DNA from 2 places in the Pedococcus soli genome. Region 2 is predicted to be linked to the other one. Evidence: predicted binding sites of a transcription regulator. Region 2 holds the regulator's gene; the other holds the start of a gene.
What was found. The regulator LexA, encoded in region 2, represses DNA repair genes until DNA is damaged. The targets are predictions, from matches to a motif close to TCGAACANNTGTTCGA.

Region 1 (7,481 bases), on a different contig from region 2:
GGGATCTGCGCGCGGACCTTGTCCAGGATGCCGAGGAACTTGGCGCTGCGGTAGGAGCGGCGCATCTCCTTGAGGACGCGGTCGGACCCCGACTGCAGGGGCATGTGCAGGCTGGGCATGACGTTGGGGGTCTCGGCCATCGCGGCGATGACGTCGTCGGTGAACGCAGCCGGGTGAGGGCTCGTGAAGCGCACCCGCTCCAGGCCCTCGATCTCGCCACAGGCCCGCAGGAGCTTGCCGAACGCCAGCCGGTCGCCGAACTCCACGCCGTAGGTGTTGACGTTCTGGCCGAGCAGCGTCACCTCGACGACGCCCTGCTCGACGAGCGCCTTCACCTCGGCGAGGACGTCGCCCGGACGGCGGTCGGCCTCCTTGCCGCGCAGGCTCGGGACGATGCAGAACGTGCAGGTGTTGTTGCAGCCCACCGAGATCGAGACCCAGCCGGCGTAGGCGGAGTCACGCCGCGTCGGCAGCGTCGACGGGAAGACCTCGAGGCTCTCGAGGATCTCGACCTGCGCCTCGCGGTTGTGGCGGGCCCGCTCGAGCAGCGCCGGGAGGCTGCCGATGTTGTGGGTGCCGAACACGACGTCCACCCAGGGCGCGCGCTCGACGATGGTGGCGCGGTCCTTCTGGGCCATGCACCCACCGACCGCGATCTGCATGTCGGGGTTCGCGGTCTTCTCGGGTCGCAGCTGGCCGAGGTTGCCGTACAGCTTGTTGTCGGCGTTCTCGCGCACGGCGCAGGTGTTGAACACGACCACGTCCGCAGCGGACGGGCGCTCGCCCGCGGGCACGCTGTTGACGTCGACGTACCCGGCCGTCTCGAGCAGGCCGGCGAGGCGCTCGGAGTCGTGCACGTTCATCTGGCACCCGTGGGTGCGCACGTCGTAGGTCTTCTGCGTCGTCTGTGTGGTCATCGCACCGGCAAGGGTACGTGGTGCCGGCGTTCCCGGGCGTCGCGCTCCCCCATGTCCACGGCGTGGGCTCCCCCGGTGGCCGGTTGACGACGGGCGGTCAGCTGCGGATGCGGCGCAGGTCGGCCAGGACGGGTGGCAGGGCCACCGCGAGCAGCACCACGGCCGGGACGAGCAGCACGGGAAAGCCGATCGCGAGGTAGCCCGCTGCACCGACGAGCCCGCCGACGAAGAACAGTCCGACGAGCACCGAGAGCATCGACAGCTTCGACAGGTCGGCCCGCACCGGCTCCAGCCCGGCGCGCCGGCTGCGGTAGACGAGCTTGCCGAGCTCGATCCCGATGTCGGTGACCATGCCGGTCACGTGCGTGGTCCGGATCTGGGCCTGCGAGATCTTGGTGATGATGGCGTTCTGCAGGCCCATGGTGAAGCAGAGCACGGCCACGAACACCATGGTGCGGTGGCGCCACACCAGCAGGTCGGCCGCACCACCGAAGACGAGCACGAGCAGGGCCTCGACGACCAGGACGTTCGCGTACCTCCCCCGCAACCCGCGACGACGGCCCCAGTTGAACAGGACGGCGCAGGCCATCGCCCCGAGGACGAAAGACCCGATCGCCAACAGCCCCACCCCGACCACCGAGTAGGCCCCGAGCACGAGGTGGTCGGCCACCGATGCGGTGAGCCCGGTCATGTGCGAGGTGTAGACCGAGACCGCGACGAAGCCGACGGAGTTCAGCGTGCCTGCGATGAGGGCGAGCAGGTTGGCCAGGTGGCGGTTGGCCTGCTCGGAACGCGCGGCGTCGGCGGCATCGACCAGGTAGGCCCGGGCACGCCGAGCCAGGCTCGACCGAGCTTGGCTCGGTCGGACGTGCGGCAGGGGCTCCACGACTGCAGCCTAGGTGCGTGCGCGGACCTGTCCGCCCACTCGCAGGACCTGGTCACTCAGTCGCGTTGGTGCTCCTGCGCCTGCGCCAGGGCGTCGCGGATGACGGCCATCGACAGGTCGGCCGGGTACCCCTTGCGGGCCAGCATCCCGGCCAGTCGGCGCTTCTGCACGAGCACGTCGAGCCCGTGCATGGAGCGCAGCTTCTTGGCGACGAGGCGCTCGGCCTGGTCGCGCTCGGCATTCGGGTCGATCGCGTCGAGCGTGGCTCGGGCGGTCTCGTCGTCGACACCCTTGGTCCGCAGCTCGCGGGCCAGGGCGCGCTTGGCCAGTCCACGACCGGCCTGCTGCGACCGCACCAGCATGCCTGCGAACGCCTCGTCGTCGATCAGGCCGACCTCGGTCATCCGGTCGAGCACGGCCTCGGCGACGTCGTCGGGGCACTCCCGCTGCTTGAGCTTGTCGCGCAGCTGCTTGCGGCTCCGTGGCGCCATGGCCAGCTGTCGCAGCACGATCTGGCGGGCGACGTCGTGGGCATCCGGCTCGGAGTCGCGGGTCTGCAGGTCGCTCTCGGGGTCACCGGGGATGGGTTGCCAGGCCTTCGAGCGGCGCGGGCGGCGGGCGGGCTCGGGTGCTGCCGGGCCGGACGACGCTGCGGCAAGGGCGGCCTCGAGGGCAGCCCTTGCCGCAGCGTGTCGATCAGTCATGCGGGTTCAGTCGTCGGTCGGGTGAGCCGCGGCTCAGAACTCGACCGGGACCTCGGGGATCGCGTCGGCAGGCTTGTCGACCTGCGGTCCGATGCCGAGCTTCTCCTTGACCTTCTTCTCGATCTCGTTGCCGAGGTCGGGGTTGTCCTTGAGGAACTGGCGCGCGTTCTCCTTGCCCTGGCCGAGCTGGTCGCCCTCGTAGGTGTACCAGGCGCCGGCCTTGCGGACGAAGCCGTGCTCGACACCCATGTCGATGAGGCCACCTTCGCGGGAGATGCCCTGCCCGTAGAGGATGTCGAACTCGGCCTGCTTGAACGGCGGGGCCACCTTGTTCTTGACGACCTTGACGCGGGTGCGGTTGCCGACGGGCTCGCTGCCGTCCTTGAGCGTCTCGATGCGGCGGACGTCCAGGCGGACCGAGGCGTAGAACTTCAGCGCCTTGCCACCCGTGGTCGTCTCGGGCGAGCCGAACATGACGCCGATCTTCTCGCGGAGCTGGTTGATGAAGATCGCCGTGGTGCCGGTGGTGTTCAGGGCACCGGTGAGCTTGCGCAGGGCCTGGGACATCAGGCGCGCCTGCAGGCCCACGTGGCTGTCGCCCATCTCGCCCTCGATCTCGGCGCGCGGCACGAGGGCTGCGACCGAGTCGATGACGATGATGTCGATGGCGCCGGAGCGGATCAGCATGTCGGCGATCTCGAGCGCCTGCTCGCCCGTGTCGGGCTGGCTGACGAGGAGGGCGTCGGTGTCGACACCGAGCTTCTTGGCGTAGTCGGGGTCGAGGGCGTGCTCGGCGTCGATGAACGCCGCGATGCCACCGGCCCGCTGGGCACTGGCCACGGCGTGCAGGGCGACGGTCGTCTTGCCGGAGGACTCCGGCCCGTAGATCTCCACGACCCGACCGCGCGGGAGCCCGCCGATACCGAGGGCCACGTCGAGCGCGATCGACCCCGTGGGGATCACGTCGATGGGCGGACGGACGTCGTCGCCGAGGCGCATCACGGCGCCCTTGCCGAAGTTCTTCTCGATCTGCCCCATGACGGAGTCGAGCGACTTCGCCTTCTGGTCCACTGTTGCAGTGTTGCCACCGGACATCTTGGCCACCGTTCCTTCTTTCCATGTCGAGTCGGGCGCGCCTGCCTTCGACCCGGTCGCTGTCAGCTGCTGTCGGGTCAGACGCTAGGTGTCTCCACCGACAGCCGTCCCGGGCCGGTCTGCGGCCTGTGGACGGTGGTCCTGCGGGGGTTCCACCTGTGGACGAACATACCGAACATCTGTTCGAAGTCCGACACGACACGCGCGACACGCCGCGGGTCGGCAGCAGTAGCATCGGTGGTGCAGGGAACACGAGCCAGGAGGCGGGCCGATGGAGCCCACGGTGCACCTGACGCTGGCCGAAGCCGGGTCCGACCGGGCCCGTCTCGACCAGCTCGCCCGGCTGTTGCGTGACGAGCTCGGGCAGCTCGACGGCGCGGACGTGCGCCCCGGCCCGCCGCAGCACGCTCCTCCCGGCGCCCGCGGTGTCGACGCCCCCACCGTTAGCACCCTCGTCGTGGCCCTCATGGGGTCCGGCGGCCTCACCGCCCTGGTCGCGGCGGTCCGGGCCTGGCTCGACCGGGGGCACGAGGCGCCGCGCAGCATCCACCTCGAGCTCGAGGGTGACGTCCTCGAGCTGTCCGGCGCGACCCCGGCCGAGAACGACCGGTTGGTGTCCCTCTTCCTGGCCCGCCACGCAGGGAAGGCGCCGTCGTGGACGGCCGACGCACCGCCCTGATCGTCGCGAGCGACGAGTTCGAGCACACCGGGCTGAGCCGGTTGCAGGCCCCCGCGGCGGACGAGGAGGCGCTGGCCGCCGTGCTGGGCGATCCCCAGGTCGGGGGGTTCGAGGTCCGCGTCGTGCACAACGCGCCCTCCCACGCCGTGCAGGCCCAGGTGGAGGACCTGTTCGCGGAAGGACGGCCCGAGGACCTGCTCCTCCTGCACTTCTCCGGCCACGGACTCAAGAGCGACTCCGGGGAGCTGTTCCTCGCCGCGACCAACACCCGCCCGGACCGGCTGGCGTCCACCGCCGTCTCCGCCGACTTCGTCCAGCGGTGCATGCGGGGATCCAGGGCTCGCAGCATCGTGCTGTTCCTCGACTGCTGCTACGGCGGCGCCTTCGGGGAAGGGGTCGCGGTCCGGGCCGCCGGCCCGGCGAACGTGCTCGACAGCTTCCCCGCCGGGAAGCTGGGCGGCGGCCGCGGCCGCGCGGTCATCACCGCGTCCAGCGCGATGGAGTACGCGTTCGAGGGCAGCGCGCTGGCCACCGACGACCAGGTCCAGCCGTCGGTGTTCACCGCCGCGCTGGTCCAGGGCCTCAGCACCGGCGCCGCCGACCGGGACGAGGACGGTCTGGTCTCGCTGAACGAGCTCTACGACTACGTGTTCGACCAGGTCCGAGCGCAGAACCCGAACCAGACGCCCAGCCGGGACATCGAGCTCCAGGGCGAGCTCTACGTCGCGAGGAGCCGGCGCAAGCGGGTCCGGGCGGTCCCCCTGCCACCGGACCTCCGGGCGGCCGTGGAGGACGACAACATGTACACCCGGCTGGGAGCGGTCGGTGAGCTGCGGGCGCGCCTCGCGAACGTCGACCCGGGTGTCTCCCTGGGTGCCCGCGAGGCGCTGGAGGCCATCGCGCGCTCCGACACGTCCTACGTGGCCGACGCGGCCCGCGCCGCTCTCGACCCGGGTCACCCGACGGTGCCGACGCCTGTGACCGAGACCGTGACTGAGTCCCCGCCGCGGGACGACTCCCGACCCGAGGACACCGCGCCCCCGGCCACCCCGGCACGGGCCCCCGCCGCTCCACGGACGGAGCGGCGCGCCGCCACCGCCAGGGCCACCCCGTCCCCCGCCCCCTTGGCCACCCCGTCCGCCACGCCAGTGGTCACCGGGTCGGTCACGCCAGTGGTCACCGGGTCGGTCGCGGAGTCGGCGGGGTCGGCGGCGCACGACCCACGCGCGGCCCGCCAGCGGGTCTCGGCCGGTCGGACGGCCCTCACCGGTGGCGCCCTGACGCTGCTCTCCGCCCTCCTGCCGTACTTCGTCCGCGGCGACGACGCGCACGCGTTCGACCCGCGGCTGTCCACGGTCCTCCTCGTCGTGGGTGCGGTCGGCATCGTCGTGGCGCTCGGCACCCTGTACCTCCGCGCACTCTTCGCGCCCTGGCGCTGGGTGGTGTCAGCCGCAGCGGTCGCAGCGGCGGTCGCCCTGGTGATGATCCTCGACGTGTCCTCCGACCTGGGGTCGAGCGAGGTCGACGTCGGGATCTGGGTCGCCCTGGCGGGCTGCCTGACGACCCTGGCCGGGGGGGTGACGGCGCTCCTGGGTCGACTCCGCGCCCCCGGCGGCGCAGGAACAGGGCCGTCCCCGGCTGCCCCGTCGCCGCGGGCTCGGGCCGTCGGACGCGCAGCGGTCGTGAGCTCGGGGAGTGCCATCGTCGCGACCTTCGCGGTGCGGTTCACGGGTGGTACGCAGGCCCTGGTGGAGCCCGACCTCGTGTGGGCCTGGTTGTTCCCCGGCTTCGTCGGCCTGGCCGGCGGCATCCTCACCCTGCGGCTGCACCGGTGGACGCACGTCGGACCTGCCCTGGTCACCGGCGCGGCGACGGCTGCCCTCTGGGGCGTGTGGGACCTTCCGCGCATCTGGCACGCCGAGGGCACCGCCAACCTCGGTGCAGGGTTCTTCCTCGAGTTCGGCGGCCTCATCGGCCTCGTGGTCGTCGGGGCCGGGGCCCTCGTCATCCTCCGCCGCGAGCACTCCCTGGTGGTGGCGCCGCCCGCGTGGAGCAGCGCCGCCCTGACGGGGGTGGTCGGGCTCCTCGCAGCCGTCCCCTTCGTGCGGGTGGCCGCGGCGAACGTGGGCAGCTCCCAGCCGGGGAACGCCGCCCACGACATCGAGATGATCGTCCTCGTCGTGCTCGCCCCGCTGCTGACCACCGTGGTGCGGCCCAGCGTGCTGGGACGCCTCCTGCTGGTCGGCTGGTCGTTCGCGGCAGCCGGCACGGTCGTCGCCTACTGGCGCCTGCTCAGGCGCGGGGGCTTCCCGCTGTATGGGGTGCCGTACGCCCTGCTCGCCCTCGCCGCCTTCGTGGTCATCGCGGTGGCCGTCCGCCCGGGAGGCGAAGACCCTCCGGTCGAGAACCAGGAGCAGGACCGACCTCCGGACTAGCCGCCGACCCGCCGCATCGGCGTGTGCGGGATGCCGTCCTCGACGAACCCTCGCCCGCTCGGCACGAACCCGAAGGCGGCATACCAGTCGACGAGGTGGGACTGGGCGTCGAGCACCACGTCCCGCTCCCCCGCCCCGTCCAGGACTGCAGTGACGAGACGGGCGGCGAGGCCGCGGCCGCGCCAGGCGCGGGCCGTCGCCACCCTGCCGATGCGCAGGGCGCCACCGTCGGCCTCGTCGTCGAGCACCCGCAGGGTCGCCACCGGTGCACCGGCCCGGTCGATCCAGAGGTGACGCGTGCGGGGTGCGAGGTCGCGGCCGTCGAGGTCGAGGTAGGGACAGTCCTGCTCGACGACGAAGACCTCCGAGCGCAGCGCCCACAGCCCGTAGGCCGTGAGCCGGTCGAGGTCGGCGAAGGGCGCCGAACGCACCACGTCCGAGGCCTGGTCCACGGGTTCGTCCATGCGCCGATGCTAGGCGTCGAGGTCGGCCCCGCGAGGCCGCCCTCCCGTGACGAGCTCAGGACAGCAGCAGGCGCTCGAGCCGCCGGGAGGCCCCCACGACACCGAGGACCCCGAGGACCACGAGGTAGCCGACGTGGGCCAGCACGCCCCAGCCGACGTCGCCGAGCATGAGGGCGCGCTCCAGCGCGACCCCGTGGTAGAGCGGGGTGAGGCGCACGAACCACTGCAGGGCGTCGGGATAGGTCGACAGGGGGAAGAAGGTCGCCGAGAACAGGAACATCGGCTGGATCGCCAGGGTGAT
Region 2 (7,481 bases):
ACAGGCCGCCACCACGGTGGCGAGGACGGCCACGGCGAGTCCGCGCCATACGGTCGACGAAGGGTGCAGCACGAGGTCCTCCCGGTGGGCGGGGCTCCCTGCACCTCGAGGCTAGACCTGCCGGCCCGTTCCGGGCGACGGCATTTCCTCGGCGATGTCGAGGCGGCCGGAGGTGCCGTCCGGTGGAGTCAGGAATGGCCCGAACGACCACTGGCGTGTCGTCCGGGACTGTTGCACGCTCGACGGGTCACGCTGTCGAGCCACTGCACGACCGAGCACAAGGAGGCCGGTATGGGAGCTACCGGGACAGGACCGTTCGAGAACGACGACGCGCTGGACTTCCTCGACGCCCTCGAGGACGCCGAGCCGCACGAGCGTCGGGCCCGGGTGGAGCACGCGATGGTCCGCGTGGTCGGGTCGCGTGCCTACATCGAGGCACCGGAGATGGCCGAGGCCATCGCCGCCGCCGTCGTGGTGGCGGCGAGTGACGACTTCGAGAGTGCGATCCGCGAGCCGTACCTGCCGCGGTGGATCGAGGACGAGCCCATCGTGGTCGACGAGGGGCTCGAGGACCTGGCCACCAAGGCCCTGCACCGCGCGCTGCGGCCCGACGACAACGAGTGGTGGGAGCTGTGGGACGAGGCCAGCGCCACGGACGACATCACCGAGCGCCTGAGCAGGTACCTCGAGACCCTCGGCGAGTGACCCCGACGAGCCGATCCTGCCCGGGGTGACGCCTACCGGCGCCACCCCGGGCACCGGTCAGGACAGGTGCTCCGGCTCCGGTGACTTCTTGTGGTCCCAGTCCGAGCCCGTGGCGTCCTGCGAGGACCCGCCGGCGCTGTCCCCCGACGCGGGCGAGCTCGACGTCGACCGGGCGAGTGAGACCACGACCGACTTCGAGGTCGGGGTGTTGCTGCCGATCGCCGTCGAGTCCAGCGGGACCAGGGGGTTGGTCTCGGGGTAGTAGGCCGCGGCCGATCCCCGCGGGGTGTCGTACGAGACCACCCGGAAGCCGCGAACGCACCGGACCACGTCGTCACCGGTCCACCGGGTGGTGATGTCGACGAGGTCGCCGTCCGCCAGACCGAAGGCCGCGATGTCGTCGGGGTGCACGAAGACCACCTTGCGGCCACCCTCGATGCCGCGATAGCGGTCGCTGAGGCCGTAGATGGTGGTGTTGTACTGGTCGTGGCTGCGCAGCGTCTGCAGCAGCACGTGGCCCTCGGGCACGTGCACCACCTCGATCGGGGAGGCGACGAACTCGGCCTTGCCGGTCTTCGTGTCGAACGTCCGGGTGTCGCGCGGCGGGTGCGGCATGATCATGCCGCCCGGCTTGCGGACGTTGACCTCGTAGTCCTCGCACCCGGGGACGACCTTGGCGATGTGGTGGCGGATGGCGCGGTAGTCGTCGCGCATCGCCTTCCACTGCAGGCCGTACCGGTCCCCGAGCGTCGCCTCGGCGATGCGGGTGACGATGTCGACCTCGGACTTGAGCTGGGGGCTGGCCGGCTCCAGCGGGCCGCGCGACGCGTGCACCGAGCACGTGGAGTCCTCGACCGAGATCCACTGGGCCCCGCTGGCCTGGATGTCCTTCTCGGTGCGGCCCTTGGTGGGCAGGATCAGGGCGGTCTCGCCGCAGACGAGGTGGGAGCGGTTGATCTTGGTGGACACCTGCACGGTCATGCGGACCTTGCGCATCGCGGGGATCGCGATGTCGGTGTCCGACACGGCCTGCACGAAGTTGCCGCCGAGCCCCATGAAGAAGTGGACCTTGCCGTCGCGCATGCCACGCAGGGAGTCCACGACGTCGAGGCCGTGCTCACGCGGCGGGTCGAAGCCGAACTCCTTCTGGAGCGCGTCGAGGAACGTCGCCGGGGGCCGCTCCCAGATGCCCATGGTGCGGTCGCCCTGGACGTTCGAGTGGCCGCGGACGGGAAGGAGGCCCGCCCCCTCACGGCCGATGTTGCCCTGTGCGAGGGCGAGGTTGACGACCTCCTTGATGGTGGCGACCCCGTTGCGGTGCTGGGTCAGGCCCATCGCCCAGCAGTAGACCGTCCGGGTCGACCCGCGCAGCATCTCGGCAGCCTGGGTGATGAGCTCACGGGACAGCCCGGTGACCTCGACGACCTGGTCCCAGTCGACGGCGCGGACGTGGTCGCGCCACTGCTCGAACCCCGTCGAGTGGGTGGCGATGAACTCGTGGTCGAGCGCGTCCCACTCGACGAGCAGCGACCCGATCGCCTGGAACAGCGCGAGGTCGCCGTTGACCTTCACCGGCAGGTGCAGGTCGGCCATCGCCGTGCCGTGGCCGACGACGCCCTTGGGCTTCTGCGGGTTCTTGAACCGCACGAGCCCTGCCTCGCGCAGCGGGTTGATCGAGATGATCTTGGCGCCGTTCGCCTTGGCGATCTCGAGGGCGGACAGCATTCGCGGGTGGTTCGTGCCGGGGTTCTGGCCGGCGATGACGATGACCGAGGCCGTGTGCACGTCGTCGAGGGTGACGCTGGCCTTGCCGATGCCGATGGACTCCTGCAGCGCGATGCTCGTGGACTCGTGGCACATGTTCGAGCAGTCCGGCAGGTTGTTGGTGCCGAACGCGCGGACGAACAGCTGGTACGCGAACGCCGACTCGTTGGAGGCGCGGCCCGAGGTGTAGAAGGTCGCCTCGTCCGGACTCGCGAGCGAGCGCAGCTCGGCGCCGATGAGGTCGAACGCCTCGTCCCACTCGATCGGCTCGTAGTGCGTCCCGCCCGGACGCTTGACCATCGGGTGGGTGATGCGGCCCTGCTGGCCGAGCCAGTGCTCGGTGTGGGCGTCGAGCTCGGCGATGCTGTGCTGGGCGAAGAACTCGGGGGTGGCCCGGTCGCGGGTGGCCTCCTCGGCGACCGCCTTGGCACCGTTCTCGCAGAACTCGGCCGTGTGCCGGTGACCGGGATCGGGGTCCGGCCAGGCGCAGCTCATGCAGTCGAAGCCCTCGGCCTGGTTGAGCTTGAGGAGCGTCTGGGCCGTCCGCTTGAGGCCCATGTGGTCGATGGAGCGCTTCATCGACACCGCCACCGCCGTCGGACCGGCGGCGTGGTCCTCCTGGCCCTTGACCACCAGGTCGGCCTCGGAGTAGTCGCTCTCGTCGTGCTTGCCCATGCGTGAACCTCGTTCTCCGGGTGCCTGGCGTTGCCGGGCGCGTGCCGCGCGGGCCCCGGTCCGGAACCTGCGCCTTCACCCCGAACGTACCCAGTCCCACCCGAACCATGCGCGCCCGGGATGCCCGATCCCCGGTGACCACCCGTGTGCCGCCGCGGGGGTCGGTCCACGGCGGCACACGGGGGAGCTGGGGGAGGGCGGCCGGGGCGCGGCCTCGGTAGCGCTCGGCAGGGCTCGGTAGAGCTCAGTCGGCCCGGACTCGGCTGGGTGGGTCCGGGCGCGGCTCAGACTCGGCGCAGGACCGCCGTGACCTTGCCGAGGATCGTGGCGTGGTCGCCGTCGATCGGCTCGAACGCGTCGTTGTGCGGCATGAGCCAGACCTTGCCGTCCTTGCGCTTGAACGTCTTGACGGTCGCCTCGTTGTCGAGCATCGCCGCGACGATGTCGCCGTTGTCGGCGGTCGGCTGCTGGCGCACGACCACCCAGTCGCCGTCGCAGATGGCGGCGTCGATCATCGACTCGCCGACGACCTGGAGCAGGAAGAGCTGCCCCTCGCCCACGATCTGCCGGGGCAGCGGGAAGACGTCCTCGACGGTCTCCTCGGCGAGGATCGGCACACCGGCGGCGATCCGGCCGAGCACCGGGACGTACGACGCCTCGGGACGCCGGTCGTTCATCCCCGTCTCGTCGAACACCGCCGTCTCGTCCTCGACGCTCGCCCCACCGCGGTAGCCGCGCATGTCGGCCGTCGAGTCGGGGGAGACGACCTCGATCGCGCGAGGGCGGTTGGGGTCGCGGCGCAGGAAGCCCTTGCGCTCCAGGGTGGACAGCTGGTGGGCCACCGAGCTGGGGGAGGTGAGACCGACGGCCTCACCGATCTCGCGCAGGCTCGGGGGGTACCCGCGGCGGTCCACCGAGTTGCGGATCACCTCGAGGACCCGGCGCTGGCGGACGGTCAGACCGTCACCCCGATCGCGGTCGGGGAGCTCCTTGACGTTGTCCTCGCTCATGCCGTTTCCTCGTTTCCGCAGGTCAGGTGGCGTATGCCGCCGTGCTCAGTGCTGTGACGGGTGGGACTGTCAGTGGCCTCTGGTGTGCTGTGAGGCATGAACACAGCGTATGGCGTTCGAACGTCAGTGCCAAACATGTGTTCGAGGCGTGTCTTGAGAAGTTCGAACATGCGTGCTAGAAATCAGCCTAGAGGAACTTCGTACAACCGTTCGAAGGGCTTCGGCCACCTGACCACCACGGAGGACCAGATGAGTGCAGCAGTTGCTTGGGACGTCGCCCCCGCCCCCGTGCGGATGCCCGTTCGGCCCGTGCGCCCGCAGCTCGTCTCGGTGCCCACCGGTGAGGACGTCGTCATCCGTCCGGCGGCGCCGTTGCGGCTGACCCGCGCCGGCCGCCTGGCGATCACCGTGTCCGTGGCCATCACGGCGGTGGTCCTCGCGATCAGCCTGCTCTCGGGGGGCGCGTCCGCAGCGGTCATCGACCACTCGACGACGGTCCAGTCCGGTCAGACCCTCTCCGAGGTCGCGTCGGCCCAGCTGCCGCAGCTGCCGGTCACCGAGGCCGTCGCCCGCATCCAGGTCGCCAACGACCTGACGGGGTCCAACGTCCACGCCGGGCAGACGCTGCTCATCCCGGCCGCCGGCTGAGCGAGGTCACCCCACCCATCACCCGGCATCGGGCGGCGCGGAGAGATCTCCGTGTGAGGGGCGCTCAGGGTTTCGGCGTGATCTTCGGTAGGGCCTTCACGGCCTTGATGTGTCGGTACTTCAACGCCCCGGTGGTGGTGGCGCGGCTGAGGGCGACGTGGTCGACGAGGACCGGTTCACTCAGCTCGGCGATCGGCATCGAGGTCGAGTAGTAGGCGATCCCGCCCCTCATCCGGTACACGACGCCCTTGGTCGTCCGGAGCATCGTCGTGTCGGCAGGCACCGCTCGCAGGCGGTTGTAGGCGCCGCCGTCACCGGCCCGGTCGATGGCCACCTGGTCGACGATCGTCGTGGCCTTGCTTCCGCCGACGTTCGCCCATGCCGAGACGTGGATCGGGGCGCCGCCGGCCATCCGGTAGATCTCCGCCCGCTGCGCGCCCTTGATGAACGTCCCGTCGGGGATGGTGGCCGGCAGGGTGGCGAGGGCGCTGGCCGAGACGGCCATCGTGGCCTTGGCACCGCCGAATGCTGCCCACGTGCTCACGTAGACCGGTGTGGTCCCGACCAGCCGGTAGATCTGCCCGTTCTCCCGGACCTTGAGGAAGCTCCCGGATGCCGGTGGCTGGTAGGGCTGGTCCTTGAAGTGCAGGAAGTTGCTGGGCCAGTTCGCGTCGCCGCGCGGGATGGTCATCCGGGAGGAGTAGCCAGTCCAGGCCGAGTCCGACACGACGATGTAGGAGCTCGTGACCTCTTCCACGTACCCCACGTGGCCGTTGCCGGGCGCGTAGTGGCTGCCGTAGTTCCACTGGGCGATCGCCCCGGTCTTGGCCGTCTGGTCGACCTTGATGCCGCGGTTGCGGGCGCTGGTGGCCCAGCTGCCGCCGCTGCCCATGGCGCTCTGCTGCTTCACCCCGTTCTTCATCAGCCGGTAGGCCGCATAGTTCACGCAGTTGTTCCCACTGGAGTTCACCGGGTACCCCCACACCGACTTCCCGGCGTACCCCGAGAACGAGATGCAGGCGATGGAGTTGGCCTTGCACTCGCGGGAGAGGGTCGCGGCTGAGGCCGGTGGCGCGGTGACCGCGAGTCCGGCCAGGACGACGAGGGCAAGGGTGCCGACGCGGGCGAGGAGGGGGGACAGTCGGGAACGCAGCATGACTTCCTGGGGGTGGGGGACAGGACAGCGCCAGGAGACGCGCATCGCCCCGCCGCGAGGGGTGGCGGCGGACAACCTGTTCAGGCTGGACCGACGGTGTCCGGTTTGTCAGGCAGATCCGGTAAGTCCAACCGTGTAATTCGCCTCCGGTCTCAGATCCCCGTGAGCTCGAGCCCTTTCCCGAGGAACTCGGCCAGCCGCAGTGCCGCGGCACGCACCGCCTGTCGGCCCCTGGCGTCGACGCTGGGGGCCAACCGGATGTCGACCTCGACGACGTCTGCCCGGACGGTGCGCTTCCAGGAGCCGACGTTGGTCTGGTCGAGGACGACCGTGGCCCAGAACGGGTCAGGGTGCTCGGCCAACGGGTGGTCCGTCGCCACCGGGAAGTTCACGGCCGGGTAGCTGAGCACCACCTCGTCGTAGACCGGGAAGAGGTGTGCCGCGGGGGCGGCCGGGCTGCGGCGCGGCACGACGGCAGGGTCGAACCAGTGCGGTGTCCCGTCGACGTCCACCACGTCCAGGTCGTCGCCCAGGTCGGCCAGCGCGGCCCTGGTCCCCGCGACGGTGAGCGACGACCACCGGGTGAAGTCCCTGATGCCGGCCGGTCCGTGCCCGCTGAAGAACCGGCGCACGAGCTCGCGGTGCGCGTCGTCGTGGTCGAGGTGCGTGGCCGGTGGCACGACGTCGTCGACCAGCGCGTACGAGTGGTGCACCCCCTTGACCGGTCCGGAGCACACCAGCCCCCGCAGCTCGGCGACCATGATCAGGTGTCCGAGCTGTTCGCCCGGCCTGATCGGTGATCGCCTCTCCACGAACAGCTCGCCGAGCTCGGGGCGGGTGCGGAACTGCCTGTCCTGCAACAGCTCAGCCAGCAGGGTGAGTCCGCCGTCGAGCCGCCGCGGGTCGTCGAGCCCGAGCTGCCGGTGCCGACCGGCGCTGGCGGCGAGGACCCGGGGAGAGGTCAGCGCGAGGATCCAGCGCAGGTCCTCGCGGGCGACGAAGTGCCACGTCGGCCGCAGGACGTGGGTGCGCACGAAGGTGCCGGCATCGAGCTCGCGGCGCACCGTGGCATACGTGCTCCTGCGGGTGCGCAGGCCCAGGGAGAAGAAGGCGTGGTCACGCTCCTGGCTCTGCACGCACGTGAGCAGCCGCACGGCCTCGGTCGCGGTGCGCAGCGGGGCGGAGGTGAGGCGTTGCGTCGCGAGGCGCTGGGACAGGACGCGCGAGGGATCCATGGCGCCATCCTCTCGAAACGAGCCGCGCACGGGGCGATCATGGAGGTATGGAGCAGAGCGCCACCATCGACATCGCCGCCCCGCCGGATCGCGTCTGGCAGGTCCTGTCGGACGTCGAGCACTGGCCGGAGTGGACCGACACGGTGCGGTGGGTGCGGCGGGTCGACGACGGGCCGCTGCGCACGGGCTCGCAGGCCAAGATCAGCCAGCCACGGATCCCGACCGTGGACTACGTGGTCACCGAGCTGGAGCCGGGGAGGTCGTTCACCTGGGTCAGCGGCGGCGGTG

Region 1: recA (recombinase RecA) is a predicted target of LexA. The motif match lies at 3,774-3,789, and genes of this name have one in related genera.

The regions. Positions count from the first base shown of each region.
Region 1 covers NZ_BAAGSF010000005.1:206,610-214,090, reverse strand. Annotated here, with positions in the region: gene miaB (tRNA (N6-isopentenyl adenosine(37)-C2)-methylthiotransferase MiaB) at 1-917, opposite strand, end outside; gene ACYVKF_RS14095 (YoaK family protein) at 1,015-1,803, opposite strand; gene ACYVKF_RS14090 (regulatory protein RecX) at 1,860-2,507, opposite strand; gene recA (recombinase RecA) at 2,541-3,602, opposite strand; gene ACYVKF_RS14080 (effector-associated constant component EACC1) at 3,874-4,281, shown strand; gene ACYVKF_RS14075 (caspase, EACC1-associated type) at 4,257-6,716, shown strand; gene ACYVKF_RS14070 (GNAT family N-acetyltransferase) at 6,713-7,180, opposite strand; gene ACYVKF_RS14065 (ABC transporter permease) at 7,236-7,481, opposite strand, start outside.
Region 2 covers NZ_BAAGSF010000006.1:980,275-987,755, reverse strand. Annotated here, with positions in the region: gene ACYVKF_RS19890 (hypothetical protein) at 1-72, opposite strand, end outside; gene ACYVKF_RS19885 (DUF4259 domain-containing protein) at 292-705, shown strand; gene ACYVKF_RS19880 (FdhF/YdeP family oxidoreductase) at 763-3,144, opposite strand; gene lexA (transcriptional repressor LexA) at 3,429-4,154, opposite strand; gene ACYVKF_RS19870 (LysM peptidoglycan-binding domain-containing protein) at 4,404-4,802, shown strand; gene ACYVKF_RS19865 (CHAP domain-containing protein) at 4,867-5,958, opposite strand; gene ACYVKF_RS19860 (winged helix DNA-binding domain-containing protein) at 6,111-7,193, opposite strand; gene ACYVKF_RS19855 (SRPBCC family protein) at 7,241-7,481, shown strand, end outside.